2 regions of the Micromonospora sp. LOL_021 genome follow, and region 1 is predicted to be linked to the other one. Evidence: predicted binding sites of a transcription regulator. Region 1 holds the regulator's gene; the other holds the start of a gene.
The links. Region 1 encodes HrcA, which represses chaperone genes, less so after heat shock. Its sites were predicted from a motif close to GGTTNGCACNCTCNNNNNGAGNGTGCNAACC; they were not measured.
Positions count from the first base shown of each region.

Region 2: the regulator HrcA is predicted to act here: its motif matches at 1,462-1,492, upstream of groL (chaperonin GroEL).

Region 1 covers NZ_JBHMIN010000001.1:47,909-51,319, forward strand. The annotation lists gene hemW (radical SAM family heme chaperone HemW) at 1-387, shown strand, start outside; gene ACFHWT_RS00215 (DUF4870 domain-containing protein) at 459-1,028, opposite strand; gene hrcA (heat-inducible transcriptional repressor HrcA) at 1,408-2,430, shown strand; gene dnaJ (molecular chaperone DnaJ) at 2,503-3,411, shown strand, end outside.
Region 2 covers NZ_JBHMIN010000023.1:16,033-19,443, forward strand. The annotation lists gene groL (chaperonin GroEL) at 1-1,270, opposite strand, end outside; gene ACFHWT_RS16600 (cold-shock protein) at 1,763-1,966, opposite strand; gene ACFHWT_RS16605 (serine hydrolase) at 2,203-3,123, shown strand; gene ACFHWT_RS16610 (GNAT family N-acetyltransferase) at 3,191-3,411, shown strand, end outside.

The DNA.
Region 1 (3,411 bases):
GGCCGGTGCCGGCACAACCTGTTGTACTGGACCGGCGGCGACTGGTGGGGGCTCGGGCCGGGGGCGCACAGCCACGTCGGCGGGGTCCGCTGGTGGAACGTGCGGCATCCCCGGTCGTACGCCGAGCGGCTGGCCGCCGGACGATCGCCCGGCCACGGCCGGGAACTGCTCACCGGCGCCGAGCAGCAGGTCGAAGAGGTGATGCTGGCGCTGCGTCTGGCCAGTGGGCTGCCGCTGGCGCGACTGGCCCCGGCCGGCCGGCTCGCGGCCCGACGGGCCGGCGACGACGGGCTGCTCGACCCCGGCGCGCTCGCCGCCGGGCAGGCGGTGCTGACCCTGCGCGGCCGGCTGCTGGCCGACGCGGTCGTCCGGGACCTGCTGCCGTGAAGTCCGCCGCCGTTCAACCGTCGCCACCGGTGACGCCCCCGGAGCCGGTACGGATCCGGGGGCGAGCGGTGTCACTTGATGAAATTGGCGGACATCGGGTACTTGTACAGCGTCCCCTCGTTGGCCTTCACGCCCGCGATGATCCCGAAGATGATCTGGATCGCGAACACCACCAGGCTGGGGATGAACAGCAGGCACCAGCTGACGAAGAGCAGCACGAAGGCGATGGCCGACCAGAGGATCTGGAAGTTGAGCGCGGCCAGCGCGTGCGCCCGTACGGCCGGTGACTGCTGACCTTTGACCAGGTAGGCGATCAGCGGGCCGACGAAGCCGAGCGGTCCGAAGCTGATGAACGCGCCCAGGGCGCCACCGAAGTGGGCGATCAGCGCCCAGGTCTTGTCGTCGTTGGTGGCGTAGCCGGACGGGGGTTGGCCTCCGTACGCCGGACCGCCGGGCGGGAAACCGCCGGGCGGGGGATATCCGCCGGGAGGCGGGCTCGCGCCGCCCGGCGGCGGGGGGTATCCGGGAGAGGAGGCCTCGCCCGGCATCGAGTAGGACGCTGGAGGTGGCGGCGGGGAGTTGGGGTCCTGCGGCATGCCGCCGGGACCGTTCTCCCCTGGTGGGCGAGGTGGTTCAGTCATGCCCGACACGGTAGGGGGACGGATCAAGCCGCGCCAGTTAGCCCCGCCGGCGATTTTCCCGTCCGGGCAGGCCGTCTCCGCTGGTCGGTCGGCTTGCGCGGGGTTGGCCGGCCGGCTTCTGGGGCCCGCCGCCCGGCTGGCGGAGCCCTGCCGGCCGACCGATCCGACCCGGGTGCGTGCGCTTGGTGACATATCGCCCGGTGCGCCCCCGCCCGGTGAACTGATCATCGCCGGTCCGGCCCGATCGACGTATGCTGGCACTCACAACCGGCGAGTGCCAGCAGGGCGTCCGGCGTCGGTCCGGCCACCCACCGGCCGCCGCGACGGCCGGGGCCGTAGCCTCGGACCGGTCCGACCGGTGCCAGCGGAGGAGGTGCAGATGGGTCTCGACGACCGCAAACTCGACGTGCTCCGGGCGATCGTCGAGGACTACGTCGCCACCCAGGAGCCGGTCGGTAGCAAGTCGCTGGTCGAGCGGCACCAGCTCGGGGTGTCACCGGCGACCGTCCGGAATGACATGGCGGTGCTGGAGGAGGAGGGCTACATCCGGCAGCCGCACACCAGCGCCGGGCGGGTCCCGACCGACCGTGGCTACCGGTTGTTCGTCGACCGGTTGTCCCGGGTGAAGCCACTCAGCCCCGCGGAGCGCCGGGCGATCGAACGCTTCCTCGCCGGCGCCGTCGACCTCGACGACGTCGTGCACCGCACCGTCCGGTTGCTCGCCCAGCTCACCCGCCAGGTCGCGGTGGTGCAGTACCCGAGCCTGTCCCGGTCGTCGGTACGGCACCTGGAACTGGTGCCGATTTCCACCACCCGGCTGATGCTGGTCCTGATCGTCGACACCGGCCGGGTCGAGCAGCGCCTGGTGGAGCTGCCGGCCCCGATCAGCGCCGACGACGTGACCGACCTGCGTCGGCTGGCCAACGAGAAGCTCGACGGCTGTCGGCTCTCCGACACCCCGCCGTTGGTCCAGGCGTTGGTGGACGAGGCGCCATCGGACCTGCGACCGGCGATGACCACGCTTTCGACGGTCCTGCTGGAGACGCTGGTCGAGCGGCACGAGGAACGCATCGCGCTGGCCGGGACCGCTAATCTGACCAGAGGGGGACTACTCGACTTCCAGGGCTCCCTGCGCCCGATACTGGAGGCACTGGAGGAGGAGGTCGTCCTGCTCAAGCTGATCGGTGAGGTGGAGCCGAGCACCCTGCGGGTCCGCATCGGCGACGAGAACGAGATCGACAACCTGCGGGCCGCATCCGTGGTCAGCACCGGTTACGGTCCGGGCACCGTCATCGTCGGTGGCCTCGGCGTGCTGGGGCCCACCCGGATGGACTACCCCGGCACCATCGCCACGGTTCGCGCCGTGGCACGCTACGTCGGCGATCTGCTGGCGCAGAACTGACCGGCGGGCAGGTTAAAAAAACGACCCGGCGAACTGCACATGCGAGACTGACACATGAGGACACCAGACGCAGTGGCCAAGGACTACTACGGGATTCTCGGCGTGAGCCGGGACGCCTCCGCTGACGACATCAAGCGGGCCTACCGCAAGTTGGCCCGGCAGTACCATCCGGACATCAATCCGGATCCGGTGGCGGCTGACAAGTTCAAGGACATCAACGCCGCGTACGAGGTGCTCTCCGACGACCAGAAGCGGCAGATCGTCGATCTCGGTGGCGATCCGTTGGCGCCCGGCGGCGCGCCCGGCGGCGGCCCCGGCGGGGCCGGGCCCTTCGTCGGCTTCCAGGACATCATGGACGCCTTCTTCGGGGCGGCGGCCGGCTCCCGTGGGCCCCGGTCGCGGACCCGCCCCGGCGCCGACGCGATCCTGCGGCTGGAGCTCGATCTGACCGACACCGCGTTCGGCGTCGAGGCGCCGATCACCGTCGACACCGCGGTGATCTGCACCACATGCTCCGGCGCGGGCACCGCGTCCGGCACCCACCTGGCGACCTGCGAGGCGTGCGGCGGGCGCGGCGAGGTCCAGTCGGTGCAACGGACCTTCCTCGGCCAGGTGGTCTCGTCCCGGCCCTGCGTCGCCTGCCAGGGCTACGGCACCGTCATTCCGCACCCCTGCACCACCTGTTCCGGCGACGGCCGGGTGCGGACCCGGCGTTCGCTGACCGTCAAGATCCCCGCCGGGGTGGAGGACGGGATGCGGATCCGGCTGGCCCAGCAGGGCGAGGTCGGGCCGGGCGGGGGCACCGCCGGTGACCTGTACGTCGAGATCCACGAGCGGCCGCACGACGTCTACTCCCGCAAGGGCGACGACCTGCACTGCCGGGTCACCGTGCCGATGACCGCCGCGGCGCTCGGCACCCGGCTGACCATCCGGACCCTGGACAGCGACGAGCCGGTGGACGTCAAGCCGGGCACCCAGCCG
Region 2 (3,411 bases), on a different contig from region 1:
CGGTCTTGCCGGCCTGCACCAGGGCGACGCCACCACCGGGGACGATGCCCTCCTCGACGGCCGCCTTGGCGTTGCGCACCGCGTCCTCGATGCGGTGCTTGCGCTCCTTGAGCTCGACCTCGGTGGCCGCGCCGACCTTGATCACCGCGACGCCGCCGGCCAGCTTGGCCAGCCGCTCCTGCAGCTTCTCGCGGTCGTAGTCGGAGTCGCTCTTCTCGATCTCGGCCCGGATCTGGTTGACCCGGCCCTGGATCTGCTCGGCGTCGCCGGCACCGTCGACGACCGTGGTCTCGTCCTTGGTCACCTGGACCTTGCGGGCCCGGCCCAGCATGTCGATGGTCACCGCGTCGAGCTTGAGGCCGAGCTCCTCGCTGACGACCTGGCCGCCGGTGAGGATCGAGATGTCGGTCAGCATCGCCTTGCGGCGGTCACCGAAGCCGGGAGCCTTGACGGCAACCGACTTGAAGGTGCCGCGCACCTTGTTGACGATCAGGGTGGCCAGCGCCTCGCCCTCGACGTCCTCGGCGATGATCAGCAGCGGCTTGCCCGACTGCATGATCTTCTCCAGGATCGGGAGCAGGTCCTTGACCGACGAGATCTTGCTGTTGACGATCAGGATGTAGGGGTCGTCGAGGACGGCCTCCATCCGCTCCGGGTCGGTCCAGAAGTAGGGCGAGATGTAGCCCTTGTCGAAGCGCATACCCTCGGTGAGCTCCAGCTCCAGGCCGAAGGTGTTGCTCTCCTCGACGGTGATGACGCCTTCCTTGCCGACCTTGTCCATCGCCTCGGCGATGATCTCGCCGACGCTGGAGTCACCGGCGGAGATCGACGCGGTGGACGCGATCTGCTCCTTGGTCTCCACGTCCTTGGCGAGCTTGCTCAGCTCCTCCGCGACGTTGGCGACGGCGGCCTCGATGCCCCGCTTCAGGGCCATCGGGTTCGCGCCGGCCGCGACGTTGCGCAGGCCCTCGCGGACCAGGGCCTGGGCCAGGACGGTCGCCGTCGTCGTGCCGTCACCGGCCACGTCGTCGGTCTTCTTGGCGACCTCCTTGACCAGCTCGGCGCCGATCTTCTCGTACGGGTCCTCGAGCTCGATCTCCTTGGCGATGCTCACACCATCGTTGGTGATGGTGGGGGCGCCCCACTTCTTTTCGAGCACGACGTTGCGGCCCTTCGGGCCCAGCGTCACCTTGACGGCGTCGGCGAGGGTGTTCATGCCCCGCTCGAGGCCGCGGCGCGCCTCTTCGTCGAACGCGATCATCTTGGCCATACGGCGTTGTCCTCCTGGACGCTCGCAGCACCGGAGCCGGTCAGCTCCGCCATGCCGCCTGCTCTACGCACCTTCGGACGTCACTACCTGGCGGCAGTGACGTCCGCCGGCCGGGCCGGATAGCCCGCGACGACCGGCCATCTCCGTCGCCCCGCGAAGCGGGACGACGGCGGTGGCCCCACCGCCCCGACCTTTGGCACTCCCGGTTGGCGAGTGCCAATCCTTGTTTAGCACTCTCCCCTGTCGAGTGCAAGCGAACAGCAACTTGCCGGCCCGACGTCCCCCGTCGGGCCGCACGGCCGCCGACTGCGGTCACGGTCAAGATCAGGTGGGCAGGACCGCCGGGTGGCGAGACGATGAAAGGCGCCGGTTCCACGAGGAGAACCGACGCCTTGCGGGGTACGCAGACCTGTGTCGAGCTATCAGATACGTCGCCGTCCGGTCGGGCGGCCGCACCGGCCACCGGACGCGCAGTTGGCCAGCAGTGTGTGACTAGGCGATGACCCGGACCCTCTCCGCCTGAGGACCCTTCTGCCCCTGAGCGATCTCGAACTCGACGCGCTGCCCGTCGTCGAGCGCCTTGTAGCCGTCCATCTCGATCGCGGAGAAGTGGACGAAGACGTCCTGACCCCCGTCGACCGCGATGAAACCGTAGCCCTTCTCGCTGTTGAACCACTTCACGGTGCCCTGCGCCACGGTGCACTTCCTCACTTCTGTCGTGCCGGGCCTCTGCCGGCCCCCTGGTCGACGTGTTCGCCGGCCGGAGCCACCGATCGGGACCCCCCGTGCGGGTGCCCGAGTACAGCAGCCGGAATCGCACGCTACACGAGGTCCGACGGCACCGCACTACCCCAAAAGGGGACATTAACCCCCGGTCAAGTCTCTCTGGCACCACATTTCGTTGACCACGTGTGTCCCGTACACCGCAGAACGTGAAGCCTGGACGGCATCGCGCACCTGGCAGCCGGGCCGTCCGGCGGTCGGACCGCACCGCGCCCCGGCACGACCGCGCCCGCCAACGCCACCCGGCGGCCGCCGCCGTCGGACTGCTCATCGTGCTGTCGGCGTTCACCGGCGGCCTGCCCGGCGACGCCGGCAAACCACCGCCGCGCGAGCCGGGCTGGACCGTCGCCGACCACGGCCACAACCAGCGCAGCGTGTTGCTGCGCGCCGGCCCGGTGCCGACACCGACCGACGGGTTCTTCTCCTGGGCGGCGATGAACCGGCGTACCGGGCTGATCACCGGATCGCCGAACTTCACCGCGCAGAGCGACACCATGTCGTTGATCAAGGTGTGGCTGGCCGCCGACGACCTGCGCCGCGCCGACGAACAGGGCCACATGCTCCGGACACCTCAGCTGGCCCAGCTGTCGTCGATCATCCGGGACAGCGACAATCCCGGCGCGGACGCCACCTACGACCGGGTCGGTGGCCGGGAGTCCATCGAGCGGATGGTACGGCTCTGCGGGCTGACCGACTCGGCCCCGGAGCGCGACCGGTGGAGCAACACGGTCGTCTCCGCCCGTGATCTGACCAGGCTGGGGCGCTGCCTCGCCGACGGGCGGGCGGCCGGGCCGCAGTGGACGCCGTGGCTGCTGTCCGAGATGCGCGCCGTCCGCGGTGCGGGCGACTTCGGCCCACGGGACGCGCTCACCGCCGAGTACGCGGCCACCATCGCCATCAAGAACGGCTGGCTGCTGCGCGACGAGGACGGGCTCTGGCACATCAGCTGCCTCGCGATCGGGGAGACCTGGGTGATCGGCGCGCTCGCCCGCTACCCCGGGCGGCACGGGCTCGACCACGGCGTCGACTACTGCCGGCAACTCGGCACCGCCCTGCTGCTGGTGGCGTGACTGATGCGGCCGGACCGAAGGCGGGATTCCGGTTGTCGGCCGGGCCACGCCGGGCGAGCATGCCGGCATGGGAACTGGGACCGACACCGACCACGTCGTACCGCCGGTAGCCGCCGTCCGGCGGATCCGGGCCGACGACGCCGCCCGGATGCGCGCGCTGCGGCTGGAGATGCTCGCCGATTCGCCGCTGGCGTTCATCGAACGGCTCGCCGACGCGGCGGCCCGCCCGCTGCACGAGTACGCCGAGCGGGCGGCCCGGTCCGCCGTCGGTGACCTGATCGCCCAGTT